Regions from separate parts of the Bradyrhizobium sp. SZCCHNS1022 genome, predicted to be linked through region 3. Evidence: predicted binding sites of a transcription regulator. Region 3 holds the regulator's gene; each other region holds the start of a gene.
What was found. Region 3 encodes PhoB, which activates phosphate uptake and scavenging genes when phosphate is short. Its sites were predicted from a motif close to TGTCATNNANCTGTCAT; they were not measured.

Region 1 (5,340 bases), on a different contig from region 3:
GCGATGTAACTTTTGCTATTTTTCTCAAGCCATCGACAGCTCTCTGAGACGAGGCCATTTTTCCTTTTGCGCCAAGGATTTGCTGAGGGTTTGCGAGCGAGGTGCTCGCGCCGCGCGAGGGACGTTCGATGCGTCGATTCAATTCAATGTTGTGGGCATCAGGAAAGCGCGTTCGGCGTGTGGTGGCGCAGTTCGTGGCCATCGCGGCGGCCAGCCTTCCGGCGGCCGGCGCCTGAGCGTCCGGCTTCCGCTGCTTCATTAATTATTGCGCGGCCGGCTTGATACCGCTCAACAGTCTCTCGCAAAGCGCGCTAACATGGAGGTGCGCTGGGCGAGGAGGGTTCGATGTCGCGTTACGTCGTCAACTTCATGAAAGACGTGCTCGGCGAAAACGGCCGGCAATGTGAGATCTGCCAGAGCACGCTCGAAATCGACGCCGCCGACGAAAAGCTGGCGGCCGAGCTCGCTAAGAAGAAGTTTTGCGAGATGCAGGAGCTACGCGACTGGTCCCTGCATGCGGATCGCATCCAGGTGAGGGCGGCCGATTTCCCGTCGTGATCGACGGCTTGAGACAGCCGAAGTCGTTCAACGCCCGGAGGTGGGTGGCTCAGTGCCGCCAGCGCCGAGCGAGCGCTGCACCATCACGGTGTCCGACCAGCGGCCGTACCGGAACGCGACTGCGGGGAGAAGCCCGACCCGGGTAAAGCCAAATCGCTCGTGGATGCCGAGCGAGGCGGTGTTGTCGGCGTCGATATAGCCGATCATCTGGCGAAAGCCGGCCGCCGCACAGGCGTCGATCAATGCCTGCATCAGCAGCCGGCCGACGCCGCGGCCGAGATGCTCGTGATGCACATAGATCGAGTGCTTCACGGCGAAGCGATAGGCGGGCCGCTTCCGGAACGGCACGACGTAGGCATAGCCTACGATCTCGGCGCGGAATGTCGCGACCAGATGCGGCATGCGATGGTTGCGCAGGTTCTTGCGCCGTTGCCTGAGATCGTCCGGCTCCGGCACGCCGGAATTGGCGGCGCCGTCTTCGACCCCGCGGCGGATGTGCCGGCGATAGATCGCGAGCATGGCCTCGACGTCCTCGTCGCGCGACGGGCGGACGAGCACCGGCGGCTCGCTCTGGACGGCTGCGATCGAATTCTCCATCGGCGCGGACTCACTCGGCTGCGACATAGGTGTAGAGGCGGATGCGGCCCGCCTCGTCGATCTCCTTGTAGAGCCCTTGGATCTCGACGTCGAAACCGGGGAAGGTGTTGAAGGCCTGTTCGAACATCTTCAGGTAATCGATCATCGGCTTGGCCCGTTCCGACAGGCGTTCGCCCGGCACGATGGTGGCGATTCCGGGCGGATAGACCACGAACGGCGTGGTCGCGATCCGGCCGGCGATCTTGTCGATCGGCAGATAATCGACGTCATTGCGCATCAGGGCGCGAGCAGCCTCGCGGGGGGAGATCGCAATCTCCGGCATGTGCTCGGGCAGGAACTGCTTGGCCTGCAGCGCACTCACGTCGGCCGCACGATAGAAACGGTGCATCTCGGCGCAGAGGTCGCGCAGCCGCACCTTGCCATAACGGCCAAAGCGGCGGCGGGTGAATTCCGGGATCGCATCCTCCAACAGCACGTTGTCGTCGTGCAGCCTCTTGAAGGCGACGAGGCCGCTGATCAGCGTGCCGGCCTTGCTGGCCTCCACGCCCGGTGTCAGCAGAAACAAGAGCGAGTTGAGGTCGTTCTTCTCGGCCACGATCCGGTTCTCGCGGAGATATTGCGCGACCACGGGCGCGGGGATGCCGTGCTCGGCATAGCCGCCGGTCGCCCGGTCGAAGCCGGGGGTCAGCAGCGTCAGCTTGTTCGGATCGGTCATGGCGAAACCGGCCTCCATGTTCGGAAAGCCGTGCCAGGTGGAATTGGGACCGAGCTGCCAGAGGGACGCGTCGGTGGCCAACTGGTCGGTCGAGATCGCCTCCCACGCGACGTCATGGACCCCGCCCGGGCTTGCGGCATCCGGGATCGCCACGCGGTCCGGCACGAACGGCTCGAAGAACCAGCGCCGCGCCGGATCCTTCTCCTTCTCCTCAAATTCCCGGCGCATCGCCCGGATCTTCTTGCGCAATTCGATGCCGAGCCGGATCGTGTCATCCCACAGCACTTCGCCGGAACGCCCCTTCATCATCTGCGCGCCGACATCGAGCGAGGCGAACAGCGGATAGAACGGCGAAGTCGAGGCGTGCTGCATGAAGCTTTCGTTGAAGCGCCGATGCTCGATCCGGCGCCGCTGGCCCTTGATGTGGCGATCCTTGACGTGGATCTGCGAGGCCTGGGAGAAGCTGGCAAGCTGCTTGTGCGTGGATTGGGTGGCGATGATCCCAGGCGCGTTCGGGCCCAGTTCCGAAAGCCCCATCGCGAAGCGGCCGGCATAGAGAGGGTGGAATTTCATGAACCCGGCCCAGGCCTCGTCGAACATGATGTACTCGCAGAGGTGGCCGATCCGCTTCAGGATCATCTCGGCGCTGTGGATCGAGCCGTCATAGGTGCACTGCTCGACCACGGCGACGCGGAACGGGCGCTCCCTGCGCCAGGCGTCGGGGTCCTTGACCAGCGGGTTGTTGCGGATCTGCTGGCGCAGATGCTCCTCGTCGAGCAGGTCCCAGCGCATCGGGCCGATCAGGCCCCAGGCATTGCGGACCGTCGGGACATAAATCGGGATGCCGCCGGAGATCAGCAGCGCGCCATGGTGGGCGGCCTTGTGATTGTTCCGGTCGAACAGCACGAGGTCGCCGTCGGTGACCAGCGCTCCCAGCACCACCTTGTTCGAGGTGGAGGTGCCGTTCAGCACGAAATAGGTCTTTTCGGCGCCGAAGATCTGCGCCGCTTCCTTCTGCGCCCGCAGCGCCGGTCCCTCATGGGTCAGGAGGTCGCCGAGGTCGAGGACGGAATTGTCGAGGTCGTCGCGGAACACGGCTTCGCCGAGATGCTCGACGAAGATCCGGCCGATCGGGCTGCGGCTGTAGAACACGCCGCCATTGTGCCCGGGGCAGGTCCAGAGCTGATTGCCTTCCTCGGCATAGTCGACGAGCGTGCCGAAGAACGGCGTCTTCAACGTCTCGGCATATTGCTTGAGCCGGCTGATCAGGTTCTTGGCGATGAAGGGCGGCGTTTCCTCCGACAGGAACACATAGCCGTCGATGAAGTCGAGCACCTCGACCGGCAGATCCTCGAACCGCTTGCGCCGGATCAGGAGGATGATCGGAAAATCGAGGCCGCGCCGGCGCATCAGGTTGATCAGGGCCATGGTTTTGCCCTCGAGACCCTTCTTGCCCCAATCGACCACCATGCAGCCGATCGCGGCATCGGTCTGCACGGCGATCTCGGCGTCTTCGAGCTTGCGGGCCCGCACCACCTCGAACCCGGAACGCTGGATCTCTTCGATGATCTGGTTGAAACGGACGCCCGCGAGGTCGTCGGGCTCAAAGACCGGAGCGGCGAACAGGAAGGTGAAGCGTCGGAAATAGTCCATGCGGGTCTGCCAAGTTTGGGTCGGAGGCCAGCTGTCGGTACATTCCATGACAGTTCAATGACAGTGTAGAGTGTCGTCAGGGCCAGCGCGTTCAAATCAACGGTAGGACGCTGCTTGTCACGCCGCCGGCTCGATGGCAATCGAGCCAGTTCGAATCTGTGCCAAGGATCTCAGTGTGTTACCTGAATGGATCAGCCTTGAATGCCCGGCCACCTCGGAGCGTCACCGCCAGTCGGCGCTGGCGCGGCAGGCGCAATTGACCAAGCCGCTCGGCGCGCTCGGACGACTGGAGGAGATCGCAGTGGAGTTGGCGGCGCTCCAGGCCACCGACAGGCCGGGGGCGGAGCGGGCGCCGATCATCCTGTTCGCTGGCGATCATGGCATCGCGGCCCGCGGTGTATCGGCCTATCCGCCCGAGGTCACCGTCCAGATGTTGCACAACTTCGCCGGTGGCGGGGCGGCAATCTCGGTGCTGGCGCGCACGCTCGGTTGTCCGCTCGAAGTCGTCGACGCCGGCACGTTGGGCGATCAGCCGATACCGGGTGTGATCGTCGATAAGCCACGGCGCGGGACCCGCGATTTCGGCGTCGAGACGGCTCTGACATCCGAGGAGGTGGCTTTTGCGCTCGCCTGCGGGCAGCGCGCAATCGCGCGCCAGGCGGAGCCCAAGCCGCAGCTGGTGATTCTCGGTGAGATGGGGATCGGCAATACGACCTCCGCCTCGGCGATTGCGGCTGCGCTCCTGGGATGGCCCGCGGCTGAAATCGTCGGGAGCGGCACCGGGCTGGATGGGGAAGGGCGCGCGCGAAAGGCGCGCGTGATTGCCGACGCGCTCGCATTGCATGGACTGGAAGTTGGCACCCCCGTGGAGACCGTGCTCGCCGCGGTCGGTGGGCTCGAGATCGTCGCAATGACCGGCGCGATCATTGCTGCTGCACGAATGGGTGTACCGGTTCTGATCGACGGCTTCATCGTCTCGGTCGCCGCCCTTGCTGCCGTGAAGCTCAATCCGTCGTGTCGGCCATGGCTCCTCTTCTCGCATCGTTCGGCCGAACTGGGCCACCGCGTCGTGCTGGACGCACTCGGTGCGCGGCCGCTGATCGATCTCGATCTGCGGCTCGGCGAAGCCTCGGGGGCGGCGACTGCGTTGCCCCTGCTGCGGCTGGCATGCGCGCTTCATAACGAGATGGCGACTTTTGCCGAAGCCGCGGTGTCGGGCCGCGACAGCTGATGCGGATCGATCTGCTGCGGCACGGCGACACCGGGCGCGAGCGCTATCTCGACGGCCGCAGCGATCCGCCGCTGAGCGAGATGGGGTGGCGGCAATTTGCCAAGCAGACCCAAGACGGAGCATGGAGGCACATCGTGTGCTCGCCGCGGGCGCGGGCGCGGGCTGCTGCCGACGATTTGGCCCGACGATCGGGCACGGTGGTCCATATCGACCCCGACTGGAGCGAACTCGATTTCGGTCGTTGGGACGGGCGATCACGGGACGAGATCGCGGCGCGGCCTGATCATGCCGCATTGCTGCAGGCGTTCTACGCCGATCCCACGGCTTTTACCGCGCCCGGCGGGGAAAGCTGGGTGTCTTTGCGCGATCGCGTCGGTCGAGCCCTCGACAGGCTGACGACAGAACCTGAGCTCTCTCCCGTGCTGATCGTGACGCACGGCGGGGCCATCCGTGCTGCGCTGTCGTTGATCTTGAACTGGCCGCTGCGGTCGCTGTGGAGTTTGCGCATCAATCCCGCGACTCGTATCACGCTCGAGATCGGGCGCGGCGAGGACGATGCGCTCTGGGGCGAAATCATCGAGATCAT
Region 2 (5,340 bases), on a different contig from region 3:
CGCACAGGCTCGGTGCGCTTCAACGAGCGCGAATTGATCCGCATGACCTCCGACAAGATCGCGCGGCTCGGCATCGCGCTGTGTCCGGAGGAGCGCGGCATCTTCGCGAGCCTGGACGTGCGTGAGAACCTGCTGCTGCCGCCGGTAGTCCGCGCCGGCGGACTTTCGCTCGAGCAGATCTTCGAGCTGTTTCCGAACCTGAAGGAGCGCTTGAAGAGCCAGGGGACCAAGCTCTCCGGCGGCGAGCAGCAGATGCTGGCGATCGCGCGCATCCTGCGCACCGGTGCGAGCCTGTTGATGCTGGACGAGCCGACCGAGGGCCTCGCTCCGGTGATCATTCAGCAGATCGGCCACACCATCGCGCGGCTGAAGAAGGAGGGCTTTACGATCCTCCTGGTCGAACAGAACTTCCGTTTCGCCTCCACCGTGGCCGACCGCTATTTCGTCGTCGAACACGGCAAGGTGATCGACGGCTTTTCCAATGCCGAACTGCCGGCCAATATGGACAAGCTGCACAGCTATCTCGGCGTCTGACGGCCGCCGAGGCCTTGCGCCGACGGATGCCGGGACGGAAAGCATCAGGATAGGCGTCGCCAAACGACGCCAACGCAATCGACGACGAGCGAAACGACGAAGAGACACCAAGGATGCAAGCCCTCTACGCACAGCTTCTGGTCGGACTGATCAACGGCTCGTTCTACGCGCTGCTCAGTCTCGGGCTTGCCGTCATCTTCGGCATGCTCAACATCATCAACTTCGCCCATGGCGCGCTCTACATGATGGGCGCGTTCTGCGCCTATTTTCTCCTGAACGTCACTGGACTCGGCTATTGGTGGGCGCTGATCCTGGCGCCGATCGCGGTCGGGATCTTCGGTATGATCCTGGAGCGCACGCTCCTGCAGTGGCTGGCCGGCCTCGACCATCTCTACGGCCTGTTACTCACCTTCGGCATCGCGCTGATCGTGCAGGGCGTCTTCCAGAACTATTTCGGCTCCTCTGGTCTGCCCTATTCGATCCCAGAGCAGCTCCGCGGCGGCATGAATCTCGGCTTCATGTTCTTGCCCGTCTATCGCGGCTGGGTCGTGGTGTTTTCGCTCGTCGTCTGCGTCGCCACCTGGTTCCTGATCGAGCGCACCCGGCTCGGTGCTTACCTGCGCGCCGCGACCGAAAATCCCACCTTGGTGCGTGCCTTTGGCATCAACGTGCCACGCATGATCACGCTGACCTACGGGCTTGGTGTCGGTCTTGCCGCGCTCGCCGGCGTATTGTCGGCGCCGATCAACCAGGTCCGCCCGCTGATGGGGGCCGACCTCATCATCGTCGTCTTCGCGGTCGTCGTGATCGGCGGCATGGGCTCGATCATGGGCTCGATCATCACCGGCTTTGCGCTCGGCGTGATCGAGGGATTGACCAAGTATTTCTATCCCGAGGCTTCCAACACCGTGGTCTTCGTACTCATGGTCCTGGTGTTGCTGGTGAAGCCGACGGGTCTGACCGGACGGGCCGCCTGACATGACTTCGATCACCGACGCTACATTGCCGATCACCCCGCGCGCGATGCGCGACGAAATGATCGCCTTCGTCATCATGGCAGCGCTGCTTGCGCTGGTGCCGTGGACCGGGATCTATCCCTTCTTCGTGATGCAGGCGCTGTGCTTTGCGCTGCTCGCCTGCGCCTTCAACCTCTTGATCGGCTATGGCGGCCTGCTGTCATTTGGCCACGCGATGTTCCTGGGCACGGCCGGCTATTGCAGCGCGCACGCCTTGAAAGTGTGGGGCTTGCCGCCGGAGCTCGGCATCCTGGTCGGCGTCGCGGGAGCCTTCGCGCTTTCGGTCGTCACCGGCTATATCTCGATTCGGCGCCAGGGCATCTATTTCTCGATGATCACGCTGGCGCTGTCGCAGTTGCTCTATTTCATCTATCTGCAGACGCCGTTCACCCATGGCGAAGACGGCATCCAGGGCATCCCGCAGGGGCACCTGTTCGGCATCTTCGATCTGTCGAAGTCGACGGTCCTGTACTATGTCGTGCTGGTGGGCTTTCTCGCCGGCTTTCTGCTGATCTTCCGGACCATCAACTCGCCCTTCGGCGAGGTGCTGAAGTCGATCCGGGAAAACGAGCAGCGGGCCATCTCCCTCGGTTACAAGACCGACCAGTACAAGCTGCTGGCCTTCATCCTGTCGGGGACGATCGCAGGCTTTGCCGGCGCGCTGAAAGTGTTCGTGGCGCAGAACGCCTCGCTGACCGACGTGCACTGGTCGATGTCGGGCGAGATCGTGCTGATGACCCTGGTCGGTGGTCTGGGGACGGTGTTCGGACCGGTCGTCGGCGCCTTCGTGATCATCGCCATGCAGCAATATCTGGCCGGGTTCGGCCAGTGGGTGACAGTGATCCAGGGCGTGATCTTCGTCGCCTGTGTGCTGACCTTCCGCCGCGGCGTGGTCGGCGAGATCGCCCATTTGTTTCGGCGCTCGCTCTAGCCGTTGATATTGCAGCAATTTTTTGCCCAAGAAAGCGGTGGACGACGAGGCTTCCGCTTCTATCGGAACGCGATCCGCGTTATGACAGATTTGTGACGGGCCGCCCTCGGCCCGTTTCCGATCGATGGATCTCGTCTCATGCTGCACTTGTTTCGCGCCGTCCTCCCCAAGGAGGAGCGCTTTTTCGACCTGTTCGCTCGCCACAACAAGGTGGTGATCGAGGGGGCACTGGCGCTGCAGGACATGCTGAAGGGTGGCGATGACATCCTTATGCACTGCCAACGGGTCAACCAGTTCGAGAACGAGGCCGACAACGTCACCCGCGAGGTGCTGACGGCTGTTCGCCGGACCTTCATCACGCCGTTCGATCGCGGAGATATCAAGAGTCTGATCACCTCGATGGACGACGCGATCGATCAGATGCAGCAGACCGCCAAGGCGGTCATGATGTTCGAGGTCAAGGAGTTCGAGCCGACCATGCGCGAGATGGGCGGGCTCCTGGTCGAATGCGCCAATCTGACCGGCCGGGCTTTGCCGCTGCTGCGGGCGATCGGCCAGAATGTGCCGATGATCACCGCCATCACCGAAGAGATGACCAAGCTCGAGGGCCGCGTCGACGATCTCCACGACATCGGGCTGAAGGAGCTGTTCCTCAAGCACCGCCACGCCAACACCATGGACTTCATCATCGGCGCCGAGATCTACGACCACCTGGAGAAGGTCGCCGACCGTTTCGACGACGTCGCCAATGAGATCAATTCGATCATGATCGAACAGGTGTAGGGCGCCGTCGTGGATGCTCCTCTCGGTCTTCCGCTCCTGGTCGGGTTGATCGCGGTCGCGCTCGCCTTCGATTTCCTGAACGGGCTGCATGACGCCGCCAACTCCATCGCGACGATCGTGTCGACGCGGGTGCTGCGGCCGCAATATGCGGTGTTCTGGGCGGCCTTTTTCAACTTCATTGCCTTCGGGGTGTTCGGTCTGCATGTCGCCCAGACCATCGGCACCGGCATCATCGAACCTTCGGTCGTCGACGCGCAGGTGATCTTCGCCGCGCTGCTCGGCGCCATCGCCTGGAACCTGATCACCTGGGCGGCCGGCATTCCATCGTCCAGCTCCCACGCCTTGATCGGGGGCCTGGTCGGGGCAGGGGTGGCCAAGGCGGGTCTGTCGGCGACCGTGTGGAGCGGGCTGTCGAAGACGGTGCTTGCGATCGTGCTGTCACCGCTGCTCGGGCTGGTCCTGGCCATGATCCTGGTCGCGATCGTCTCCTGGGCCTCGGTGCGCTCCACGCCCTTTGCGGTGGACCGGGCCTTTCGCATCCTGCAGTTCGCCTCGGCCTCGCTCTATTCGCTCGGCCATGGCGGCAACGACGCCCAGAAGACGATGGGCATCATCGCGGTGCTGCTCTATTCGCAGGGGTATCTCGGGGGCGACTTCGGCATTCCATTCTGGGTCGTGCTGTCGTGCCAGGCGGCGATGGCGCTGGGCACCCTGATGGGCGGATGGCGGATCGTGCGCACCATGGGCCTGCGCATCACCAAGCTGACCCCGATGCAGGGTTTCTGCGCCGAGACTGGGGGCGCGATCACGCTGTTCATGGCGACTGCGCTGGGCGTGCCGGTCTCGACCACCCACACGATCACGGGCGCCATCGTCGGTGTCGGAGCGGCCCGCCGGGCCTCGGCGGTCCGCTGGAACGTGGCCGGATCGATCGTCTATGCCTGGATCTTCACGATTCCGGCCTCGGCCCTGGTCGCCGCGCTGGCCTATTGGCTGGTCTCGGTGCTGCGGCACTGACCCGAAGGGACCGTTCCGGCAGTATTTCGCCGGTTGGAGTTGCGCTGCAAAACCCCTATATGAGGGGCGCGCAGCGGCCGTGATCCCGCGCGCTTCCCGTCACACATCACGTCCGACGCCCTCAAGACGCTCGCCGCCTCATGTCCGATTCCGCGCTTATGACCGAAACGCCAATCCGCTCGCCGCTCTCCGACGAGGTGGCACGACGGCGCACCTTTGCCATCATCTCGCATCCGGACGCCGGCAAGACCACGCTGACGGAAAAGCTGCTGCTGTTCGGCGGTGCCATCAATCTGGCCGGACAGGTCAAAGCCAAGGGCGAGCGCCGCAACACCCGCTCGGACTGGATGAAGATCGAGCGCGAGCGCGGCATCTCGGTCGTCACCTCGGTCATGACTTTCGAGTTCGAGGGGCTCGTGTTCAACCTGCTGGACACGCCGGGCCACGAGGACTTCAGCGAGGATACTTACCGCACGCTGACCGCGGTCGATTCCGCGGTCATGGTGATCGACGCCGCCAAGGGCATCGAGGCGCGCACGCGAAAACTGTTCGAGGTTTGCCGCCTGCGCGACATCCCGATCATCACCTTCATCAACAAGATGGATCGCGAGAGCCGCGATACTTTCGAGCTGATGGACGAGATCGAGAAGACGCTGGCGCTCGACACCACCCCGATGACGTGGCCCGTGGGCCGCGGCCGCGACTTCATCGGCACCTACGACATCCGTGACGGCGGCGTGCGCCTGCTCGAAGGCGGCGGCGCCAAGACCGGTGCTGCGCAGCAGATCGAGATCGGCGAACTTTCCAAGATCAATGCCAATCTCGATATCGGCCAGATCAAGGACGAGCTCGAACTGGTCAGGGAAGCCTGCAAGCCGTTCGAGCTGGAGGCGTTCCGAGAGGGCCATCTAACCCCGGTCTATTTCGGCAGCGCGCTGCGCAATTTCGGCGTCGGCGATCTGCTCGAAGGCCTCGGGCGCTATGCGCCGTCGCCGCGCGCCCAGGATTCCGACCTGCGCAAGGTCGACGCGGCCGAGCCGCGCATGAGCGCCTTCGTGT
Region 3 (5,340 bases):
CTTGAGCAGATTGTGGCGATGCTCGCCGTCCTTGTCGCCCATCGACACCCAGGTATCGGTGACGACGCAATCAGCGCCCGCAACCGCCTCTTCCGGATCATGGCCAAGGCGAATATCCGCGTTCGTGGCGCGGATGAAATCCTTCATCACCTTGCCCGGCGCGAGCTGCGGCGGGGTCGCGACATTGAGCCTGAAGTTGAAGCGCTCCGCGGCGTGGGCCCAGGAGGCCAAAACGTTGTTGTCGTCGCCGCTCCAGGCCACGGTACGGCCCTCGATGGACCCGCGGTGCTCCTCGAACGTCATCACGTCGGCCATCACCTGGCAGGGATGCGAGCGCCGCGTCAGCCCGTTGATGACGGGCACGGTGGCATACTCCGCGAGCTCGAGCAGCGCATCGTGGCTCAGGATCCGTATCATGATGGCATCGACATAACGCGACAGCACGCGCGCGGTGTCGGCGATGGTCTCGCCGCGGCCGAGCTGCATTTCGGCGCCGGTCAGCATGATCGACTCGCCGCCGAGCTGGCGCATGCCGACGTCGAAGGAGACGCGGGTGCGCGTCGAGGGCTTCTCGAAGATCATCGCCAACACCTTGCCCTCGAGCGGCTTCTTCGCCGGCTCGTGCGCCTTCAGCTTCTTCTTCATGTCGCTGGACAGCGCGAGCATGGAGCGCAGCTCGGGTAGCGGAACCTCAGATATGTCGAGGAAATGACGGGGGGTCTTACTCATGACGCGGCTGCCTGCTTCGACTGACCGCTCGATAGCGCCGTACAGGCGCGATCGAGCCGCTGCACCGACTCTTCGATCTCGGTTTCGTTGACGATCAAGGGCGGCAGGAAGCGCACCACGTTGTCGCCGGCGCCGACGGTCAACAGCTTCTCGTCGCGGAGCGCCGCGATCAGATCGGCCGACGGAACCACGGCCTTGATGCCGATCAAGAGACCTTCGCCGCGGACCTCGGAGATCACCTCCGGGTGGCGATCGATCACGGCGGCGAGCTTCTGCTTGAGCAGCAGCGACATCTTGCGCGCGTGCTCGAAGAAGCCCGGCGCCAGCATCACGTCCAGCACCGCATTGGCCGCGGCCACCGCCAGCGGGTTGCCGCCGAAGGTCGAACCATGCGAGCCCGCCGTCATGCCGGCCGCAGCATCGGCCGTGGCGAGGCACGCGCCGATCGGGAAACCGCCGCCGAGCGCTTTCGCCAGCGACATCACGTCGGGCTCGACCCCGAGCCAGCGATGCGCGAACAGCTCGCCGGTGCGGCCCATGCCAGTCTGCACCTCGTCGAACACGAGCAGCAGGCCGTGCGCGTTGCAGAGCTCGCGCAGGGCCTTGTAGAAGCCCAGCGGCGCGGTGCGCACGCCACCCTCACCTTGCACCGGCTCGATCAAGATGCCCGCGGTGTGCGGGCCGATCGCCTTCTTCACCGCTTCGAGATCGCCGAGCGGGACTTGGTCGAAACCATCCATCGGCGGGCCGAAGCCGTCGAGATATTTGGCCGAGCCGGTGGCCGCGAGCGTCGCCAGCGTGCGGCCGTGGAACGCGCCCTCGAACGTAACGATGCGGTAACGTTCCGGATGCCCCTTGGCGGCGTGATGCTTGCGCGTGATCTTGATCGCGCATTCCATCGCTTCGGCGCCGGAATTGGCGAAGAACACGTAGTCGGCGAAGCTCTGCTCGCACAGCCGCGCCGCAAGCCGCTCGCCGTCCGGGCTCTTGAACAGGTTCGACATGTGCCAGAGCTTGGTCGCCTGCTCCTGCAGCGCCTTCACCAAATGCGGATGCGCGTGACCCAGCGCATTCACGGCGACGCCGGAGGTGAAGTCGAGATAGCGCTCGCCATTGGTCGCGATCAGCCAGGCGCCCTCGCCGCGCTCGAAGGCGAGATCGATCCGGGCAAATACGGGGAGCAGATGCGACGCGACGTCCGTCATGGCTGATCACTTGAGCTGACGGGCCGGTCAAGACGCGCACGAGGAGGCGCAAAGCAGCGCCATCGCGCACCCGGGACCCGGCCCTGGAAAACAAAATGTGCCGCCTTTTCAAGGCGGCACGGACAACTATTGTATGCGCAGGACGTTCGCTGTCAACACGCGTGAGCCAGCCGCCTCAGCGCGGAACAGGTGGGGTTTCCGGTCGATGACAGTGCTAAGCGTTCCCGGTCCACATCGACGGAAGGTGTGGACGGTGGCCCCCGACTCTTGCGCGGGAGTCACGGCATATTGTAGCGTTTTTCGCATCGAGTACGACATCTCGTGCAGCAGGTCTGATCCTTAAGAGTTCGGTGGTTCGGCGTACACGTCCGGGCGCGCATCTCGCGCCCGGCGAGGGCTAAGGGATTCTGCGAGCAGGGATTTTCGTGAGTTTGGCACCGCAGCGCTGTCCCGAAACTGGCCAGCGAAACGCGAAGGGAAAGGTGCGATGACGGTATTGACCTGGTCAGACGATCGCGTCGAGCAGTTGAAAAAGCTCTGGGAGGCCGGACTGTCGGCCAGCCAGATCGCAGCGGAGCTCGGAAATGTGACGCGCAACGCCGTGATCGGCAAGGTCCACAGGCTCGGCCTCTCCGGTCGCGCCAAGAGCCCTGCCGCCGCCGCTCCGCGTCAGCGCAAGGCGCGCCCCGCTCAGCCGATGATGCGGGTGGCCCGCCCGGTGGCGCGCGGCAATACCGCGCTCGCCCAGGTGTTCGAGGTCGAGACGGAGCCCGATCCGATCACCTTCGACAATGTGGTGCCGATGAACCAGCGGCTGTCGCTGCTCGAGCTCCGCGAAGGCACCTGCCACTGGCCGGTCGGCGATCCCGCCAGCGCGGACTTCTTCTTCTGCGGCGGCAAGGCGCTGAACGGCCTGCCCTATTGCGCGCAGCATTCGCGCATCGCCTATCAGCCCGCGGCCGATCGCCGTCGTCACCCCGGCAAGAGCCCGGCACGTTGATCTGTTGCGCATCTTGGACGCGCTGTTAGCTCAGCCATCAGCTGTCGTCCCCGCGAACGCGGGGACCCATAACCACCGGCGGGCGTGGTTATGATGGATGTTAGCTACAGCTGCAGCTCTATCATCAGCATTTGCGGTTATGGGTACCGGCGTTCGCCGGGATGACGGCGGCGCACGTTGCAAGCGCGCTTGTCATGACAAAAAAGGCGGAGCCGAAGCTCCGCCTTTGATCGGTCGCTGTTTGTCGCTGCGCGATCGCCCTCAGCTCACGATTCCGCCTTCGCGAAGCGGTCGTCGAGCGCATAGCCCGCGCCACGCACGGTGCGGATCGGATCCTGTTCGCGTCCCGGATTGAGCAGCTTGCGCAAGCGTCCGATGTGCACGTCCACCGTACGCTCGTCGATGTAGATGTCGCGGCCCCAGACGCTGTCGAGCAGCTGCTCGCGGCTGAACACGCGGCCCGGATGTTCCAGGAAGAACTCGAGCAGCCGATATTCGGTCGGCCCGAGATCGATCGGCCGGCCGGAGCGGGCGACGCGGCGCTTCTCGCGATCGAGCTCGATGTCGCCATAGGCGAGCACGGTGGCGAGCCGTTCGGGGCTCGCGCGACGGAGCAGACCCTTCACGCGGGCCAACAGCTCGGGCACCGAGAACGGCTTGACGATGTAATCGTCCGCCCCGGTGGCGAGCCCGCGGACCCGCTCGCTCTCCTCACCGCGCGCCGTCAGCATGATGATCGGCAGCTGCTTGGTCTCGGGCCGGGCGCGCAGGCGCCGGCACAGCTCGATGCCGGACAGCCCCGGCAGCATCCAGTCCAGCACCACGAGATCGGGCACCCGTTCCTTCAGTCGCGTGTCGGCGTCGTCGCCGCGCGCAACCGTCTCGACCTCGTAACCTTCGGTCTCGAGATTGTAGCGCAGCAGCGTCGTCAGCGCTTCCTCGTCTTCCACAACCAGAATGCGCGCACTCATCGCTCAGCTTCTCTCTCAGTTTCCGGGGGCGGTGGCCGCGAAGGACGTCATGTCGCCCTTCGGACGCTTGTCGATCATCGGCTGGCCTTCGATCATGTAGAACACGGTTTCCGCGATGTTGGTCGCATGATCGCCGATCCGTTCGATGTTCTTGGCGCAGAACATCAGGTGAATGCAGAACGAGATGTTGCGGGGATCTTCCATCATGTAGGTGAGCAGCTCGCGGAACAGCGAGGTGCAGATGGCGTCGACCTCCTCGTCGCCCTTCCACACCGTCATCGCCGCCGGCAGATCGTGGGCGGCATAGGCGTCGAGCACCGACTTGACCTGCGACTGCACCAGGTCGGTCATGTGCTCCAAACCGCGGATCAGCTTCAAGGGATGGAAATCGCTCTCCAGCGCGGCGACGCGCTTGCCGATGTTCTTGGCGAGGTCGCCGATCCGCTCGAGGTCGGTCGCAACCCGCATCGCGCCGACGATCTCGCGCAGGTCCACCGCCATCGGCTGCCGGCGGGCGATGGTGAGCACCGCGCGCTCCTCGATCAGCCGCTGCAGACTGTCGATCTCGGCGTCCGTCTGGATCACCCGCTCGCCGAGCGCGACGTCGCGCCGCACCAGCGCGTCGACGGAATCCACGATCAGCCGCTCGGCCAAGCCGCCCATCTCCGCGACCAGCCGCGTCAGCTCCTGCAGGTCGCTGTCAAACGCCTTGACGGTATGTTCACTGGCCATCTCTATCTCCTCGGCAATGCCGTCGTAGTCCGGCGCGTCAATTCGGGTCTCGCTGCCTCAGCCAACTGCCCCTTGCCGACCGATGCAAGGGGTCCGTTTCCGGCATCAGCCGAAGCGGCCGGTGATGTAGTCCTGGGTCCGCCGATCGCTCGGCGAGGTGAAGATCTTGCTGGTATCGTCGAACTCGATCAGCTCGCCGAGATACATGAAGGCGGTCTTGTCGGAGACGCGGGCCGCCTGCTGCATGTTGTGGGTCACGATCGCGATCGTGTAGTTGTCCGACAGCTCCTGGATCAACTCCTCGACCTTGGCGGTCGAGATCGGATCGAGCGCCGAGCACGGCTCGTCGAACAGGATCACCTCGGGACGCACCGCAACGGTGCGGGCAATACAGAGACGCTGTTGCTGGCCGCCGGAAAGGCTCAGGCCCGAGGCGTTGAGCTTGTCCTTGACCTCGTTCCACAGCGCGCCGCCGCGCAACGCCTTCTCGACCCGGTCATCCATCTCGGATTTGGAGATCTTCTCATACAGGCGGATGCCGAAGGCGATGTTCTCGTAGATCGTCATCGGGAACGGCGTCGGCTTCTGGAACACCATGCCGACGCGCGCACGCAAGAGGTTCAGGTCGAGCTTGGGGTCGAGGATGTTGGTGTTGTCCAGCATCAGCTGGCCTTCGGCGCGCTGGCCCGGATACAGATCATAC
Region 4 (5,340 bases), 750 kb from region 3:
TATAGGCAGAAACTACCAAAAAACAATGACAATCAATGACAATCCTGGTCGGTGCGCCGACGTGCGAAGTCCTGTGCCGGGCTGTCGGTTCCCGCCAGATCAGCCAGCCGCCGCCTGCTCGCTCGGGTAGACGCCGCGGAGTACCTCCTCGAAATGGCCTTTCACGGCCTCGTTGCAGAGGCAGGAGCGCCGCTTCAGGGCTTCCGTATCGCGGACCGTGATCGCGCCACGCCGGGTCTCCAGGATGCCCTCGGCCTTGAAGGTCTGGAGCACGCGGCTGGCATAGCTGCGGCCGACCCCGAGCAAGGTGGCGAGCTGCTCGTGGGTCAACGGTACGGTCGGGTCGCCATCGGTCCGCTCCATGGCTGCGATGATCCATTTCGCCGTGCGCTGCTCGATCGAATGGATCGCGTTGCAGGCGGTGGACTGGAACATCTGGGCCAGCATGCAGTCGGCGTAGCGCGCGAACACGCTGCGCAAGGTCTTCGACTGCAGCTTGGCAGCGTCGAGCTTGGTGACGGGCAGACGAACGAAGGGCCCGGCGAACTTGACGACGATGCGGGTATAGGCGGGCAGAAAGCCCTGGCTGACGATGCCGCCGACCGCGCCTTCGCGCCCCACCAGAATGGTCTCGACGTCGCGCCCATCCTCGTTCGCGACCAGATAGGAGGCAAGGGCCGGTCCGCAGGGAAAGTGCACGATCTGCACGTCGTCGCCGGGGTTGTACAGCAGGTCCCCGGCCGAGGTCTGCTCCTCGGCCAGATGCGGAGAGAGCAGTGCATAGTCGGTCATGCTCAATCGGCGCAGCAAGTTATTGTACGGCCGCTCGCGCGAGAGCGGCGTCACTCCCTGACTCAGCATTGCCATTTCTACGCCCTCTTGGCTCAGTGTTGGCCCTGTCGATTTGTTTCACGCTATGTACAGAAGTGGACCGACAGGGGAACTCTGGTATGGTGGTTTCGTTCCAGGAACCCGCCGGCGTGCTTGTGCGAAGGCGCTGGCTGCGGGGGCCGTCCTTCATCTCTGGAACCCCGCTCATGACCGCTTCGCAGCTCGGCTTGCCGGAGCTCTATCAGGACATATTGATCGTCGAGGACGATCCGATCATCGCGCTTGGCCTGGAAGATACGATCCTCGGCTTCGGCGTGCCGACCGTGCGTGTTGCCGCCAACGTCGCGAACGCGCTCGTGATGATCGAGCAGCGCGCGCCGGATTTCGCGCTGCTCGATGTCGGACTGGTGCGCGGCAATAGCTTCGCCGTGGCTGAGCGGCTGGCTGCGCTGCAGATCCCGTTCGCCTTCGCGACCGGCTATGACGCCGACCGCGTGCCCGCGCAATTCTCCGACCGGCCGCGGCTGCAGAAGCCTTGCCCGACGGATGCACTGGAAGCGGCGCTGCGGCGGAAGACGTAGCGAGCGGAGCTGATCGCACCGCTACTGAATTCCCTTTCCCGGCAAGCGGCAGGGCAATCGCATATGACTGTAGCTTCGGGCCTCATGGTTCTCCCGGCGAAGCATCGTCCGGAGACGCGCGGCTTCGCCGCGCCCTCACCATGAGGGTCTGTCATTTTGCCGCAAAACAGGCCCTCGTCCTGAGGAGCTCGCCGGAGGCGAGCGTCTCGAAGGACGGCCGCGGGAGAAATCGTCGGCGGCACTCACTCCAGCTTCGGATCGAGCGTGGTCGACCACAGCGCGATGTCGGCGCGATCGCGCAAGGTGACCGTCATCTGTCCGGTGGCGCCTTCGATCTTGACGTGGCCGAAGAACTGCATGCCCGCCGACGGCGGCAGGTTCTGCTTGTCGAGGCCGGGCGCCTTGATGAAGCGCACCTCGGGGCCGAACGTGTTGTCGAGCTCGTTCGGTCCGAACGTGCCGGCATGCAGCGGCCCCGAGACGAACTCCCAGAACGGCTCGAAGTCCTGGAATTGCGCCTTGTCCGGATTGTAGTAATGCGCGGCGGCGTAGTGGACGTCGGCGGTCAGCCACACCGTGTTCTGGATCGGCGCCGTCTTGATGAAGCGGAGGATCTCGGCGATCTCGAGCTCGCGGCCGCGCGGCGGACCGTCACCTTGCGCGAACGCTTCAGAGCCGCGTTTGTTGGCGGCATCGTCATAGACGATCAGGCTGAGCGGCATGTCGGAAGCGATCACCTTCCAGGTCGCGCGCGAGTTCAACAGCGCCCGCTTCAGCCAGCGCATCTGCTCGGGACCGAGGAAATAGGCATCGGGACCGTATTCGGTCTGCTGATTCGGGTTGTTCGGACCGCGATAGGAGCGCTCGTCCAGCATGAACACGTCGAGATGCGGACCATAGGAGATGCTGCGATAGACGCGACCGGGCTCGACAATGCTTTCGCGCAGCGGATACATCTCGTGGAAGGCGCGCGCGGCGCGCGCCGCCAGCAGCTGGATGTTGCGCTCCTTGTAGGCGGCTGGAAGATCCTTCGAGGCCGACCAGTTGTTGGTGACCTCGTGATCGTCCCACTGCACGAAGATCGGCACCTCGGCATTGAAGGCGCGGACATTGTCGTCGAGGAAATTGTATTTGTGAGCGGCGCGGAATTCGTCGAGCGTCTCGGCGACCTTGGCCTTCTCCGGGATGGTGAGATTCTTCCAGAGCTTGCCGTCGGAAAGCTTCACCTCGGATGCGATCACACCGTCGGCATAGATGGTGTCGCCGGAGTGGATGAAGAAGTCCGGCCGGTGCTTTTTCATGGTCGAGAACGTGAACATGCCCCCGTCGTCCGGGTTGATGCCCCAGCCTTGTCCTGCGACGTCGCCGCCCCAGACGAAGCTGACATCGCGCTTGTCCGCCGGCGCGGTGCGGAAGCGTCCGACGAGCGGCTCGCTCTCGATGTCGGGATGCGACAAGTCGCGGAATTTGACGCGGTAGAAGATTTCCTGGCCGCCGGGCAGGTTCTCGACCAGCATCTTGGCCGTGTAGTCACTTTCCGGCAGCGCTGCGATCGGCGGCAGCGCACGGGCGTCCTTGAACGTGTCCGATGTGGCGACCTCGACCAGCATCTGCGCGGGTCGGTCGGCGCGCGACCAGATCACGCCGCCGTCGCTGCTCACATCGCCGGACTGCACACCGTGAGTGATCTGCGGCCGGTCGGCGGCGCGGCTGAGGTAAGGCATGGCCAGCGTGCTGACGCCGGCTGCGGCCGCGGTGGACAGGAAGCGGCGGCGGGAGAGCGCATGGAAAGCGCGGCGTGGGATTCGGATCGTCATGAATATCTCCTCCGGGGCGGCGGCGAGTCGCGCCCGAATGTACGACCGAAGAGCTAGGAAAATTCGATGACAGCGCGATTACGCGAAGGCGCCACAGGGGAGGATTTTGCGAGCCGTTCCGATGTCGGTCCACGAAGCTGACGTCGGCTGGCGGTGAAGCGCCAGCGTTGCATCGCGGCTGGACTTGCCTTGGTATCAGGTGCCGGTCGCGCGCAATTGGGGACCGTTGCCGGTGCCGGCGCGCGGCGGGGTCTGCGGCATGCTCATCAGGATCAGCTTGCGGTCGGCGACCGCATTGTGGAACTGCTCGAGCGCGATGTTGAAGGCGGTGAGCGCGGCGTGCTCGATCGCGCCATCCTCGAAACAGGCAAGCGTGTTGCGCAGGATGTCGTCGGCTTCGCTCTGCATGTTGTCGAGCTCTTCGGGGGAATCGCTCTTGCGCGCGATCGTGATCATTTCGAGCAGCCGGTCACGCATCGAACTGTTGATGAACCGCTCGTCCTTCTTCAGATAGCCGGCGAACCAGGCACCGATCGAGCCCATCGCCGAGAGCGCCATCAGGCTCCACCAGATGTAATCGCTGTAGCGGTCGAGGAAGGTCTTCTCCTCGCCGTCGACAAAGGCAGCCGCTCCCGGATGCACCGGGATCGCGGCGTCCTTGTCGGTGTCGGGGGTCTCGATCTTCGCAGCCAACGGGAATTCCGACATCAGCTGCTGGCGCACCGAAAACAGCTGGCGGGCGAAGGCGGAGACGGTCGATTCCGCCAAGCCTTTGCGCGCCACGATGTGGTGGTTGAAGCTGATCGTCTTCACCTCGTCCTCGGGCCGGTCGGGCGAGCCGCCGAAGGCGCCGGCCGGGATGTCGGCCGCTTCATATTCCGGATGATTCTGCGCGATCGCTTCCGCAGAATCGATCGCAAGGAAGGTCGGTGTGCCGCCATCCTTGGTGGAGGCTGCGATCGCCTCCGTCGTGATCTTGCTGTTGACAGGTCCCGCAGCCAGCCAGACGTCGGCTTTCTGACTGCGCACCGCGTCGATGGCCTCGGTGATCGGGAATTGCAGGATATCGACCTTGCCGGGATCGACGCCATATTGCTGCAGGATCACCTTGAGCAGATTGACGTTGGCCGGAGTGCGGCCGATGACGCCGATCTTGCGGCCGGCGAGCTGCGAAATCTTGGTGATCTTCGCGCCCTTCCTCCGGCCCTTGGCCGGGGGCACCCATAGCACCGCGACGTTCTTGCGCAGCGTTGCCACGGCCTGCGCGTTCTTCGGAACGTTGAGGTCGCCGCGGATGATGGCGAGATCGACCTTGCCTTCGGCGAGCGCCTGCGCGCTTTCGGCGGCGCCCTCGGTCTGCACCGGACGCAAGCGGACATAGCCGTGATTTTGCGAAAACGCCTGGGTCAGCGCCTGCACCACCCTGAGATCGTCGCTGTTGGGAGGACCGACGGCGATCTTTAGCGGCACCGGGCGCATCGCAAAGTAATAGCCGCCGATAAGCGCGCCGACGATCGCCAGAATTCCGGCGACGACGATGAACACGACGGGGCGGACCGGCGAGCGCGGTTTTGTCGGGATCTGAGCTTCCACCAGGTCCAATCCTCCCATGATCGCGCTGGCGACAGTCGCCGATGGGTCTGGTTCCGAGCCGCTAGGCCAAACTTGTAGCAAATATCTTGCCTGAAGAGGGTTACATCTGCGTCATGGTTACCGAGATGCGCTGGGCTCGACCGGCGGGATCGGTTCCGCGAACGATGCGAATGCATGGTTTGGGATCGATGTCGGGAAGGTTCCCCTTGCGACGGCGGGCGCGAGGGCGGACAGTATGGCCATACCGGGCAGGCCGATGGCAGGGCGGCGGGTCCGATCAGCGGAACGTTAGCGAGAGGAGGCGATCATGGCGGAGCGATTGTCGGCCGAGGCGCGGGCCGCGGCCCTGGGCGAGCTTTCCGGCTGGACCGAACTGGACGGCCGCGACGCGATCAGGCGAACCTTCACTTTCAAGGATTTCAACGCGGCCTTCGGCTTCATGTGCCGCGTCGCGCTGGTGGCCGAGAAGCGCGACCATCATCCGGAATGGCGCAATGTCTACCGTACCGTCGAGGTGG

Region 1: a site for PhoB is predicted at 3,570-3,586, ahead of QX071_RS30130 (Orn/Lys/Arg decarboxylase N-terminal domain-containing protein). Genes of this name have one in related genera too.
Region 2: a site for PhoB is predicted at 2,563-2,579, ahead of QX071_RS33820 (DUF47 domain-containing protein). Genes of this name have one in related genera too.
Region 4: a site for PhoB is predicted at 3,296-3,312, ahead of QX071_RS04060 (alkaline phosphatase D family protein). Genes of this name have one in related genera too.

What each region holds. Positions count from the first base shown of each region.
Region 1 is NZ_JAUETT010000006.1:422,530-427,869, reverse strand. Features, by position in the region: gene QX071_RS30140 (hypothetical protein) at 346-558, shown strand; gene QX071_RS30135 (GNAT family N-acetyltransferase) at 586-1,155, opposite strand; gene QX071_RS30130 (Orn/Lys/Arg decarboxylase N-terminal domain-containing protein) at 1,166-3,523, opposite strand; gene cobT (nicotinate-nucleotide--dimethylbenzimidazole phosphoribosyltransferase) at 3,699-4,754, shown strand; gene QX071_RS30120 (histidine phosphatase family protein) at 4,754-5,340, shown strand, end outside.
Region 2 is NZ_JAUETT010000010.1:853-6,192, reverse strand. Features, by position in the region: gene QX071_RS33835 (ABC transporter ATP-binding protein) at 1-534, shown strand, start outside; gene QX071_RS33830 (branched-chain amino acid ABC transporter permease) at 648-1,511, shown strand; gene QX071_RS33825 (branched-chain amino acid ABC transporter permease) at 1,513-2,481, shown strand; gene QX071_RS33820 (DUF47 domain-containing protein) at 2,620-3,264, shown strand; gene QX071_RS33815 (anion permease) at 3,274-4,281, shown strand; gene QX071_RS33810 (peptide chain release factor 3) at 4,422-5,340, shown strand, end outside.
Region 3 is NZ_JAUETT010000001.1:157,209-162,548, forward strand. Features, by position in the region: gene argF (ornithine carbamoyltransferase) at 1-729, opposite strand, end outside; gene QX071_RS00720 (aspartate aminotransferase family protein) at 726-1,934, opposite strand; gene QX071_RS00725 (GcrA family cell cycle regulator) at 2,422-2,934, shown strand; gene phoB (phosphate regulon transcriptional regulator PhoB) at 3,201-3,905, opposite strand; gene phoU (phosphate signaling complex protein PhoU) at 3,921-4,637, opposite strand; gene pstB (phosphate ABC transporter ATP-binding protein PstB) at 4,743-5,340, opposite strand, start outside.
Region 4 is NZ_JAUETT010000001.1:906,236-911,575, forward strand. Features, by position in the region: gene QX071_RS04050 (Crp/Fnr family transcriptional regulator) at 100-861, opposite strand; gene QX071_RS04055 (response regulator) at 1,038-1,412, shown strand; gene QX071_RS04060 (alkaline phosphatase D family protein) at 1,655-3,229, opposite strand; gene QX071_RS04065 (TAXI family TRAP transporter solute-binding subunit) at 3,425-4,774, opposite strand; gene QX071_RS04070 (4a-hydroxytetrahydrobiopterin dehydratase) at 5,130-5,340, shown strand, end outside.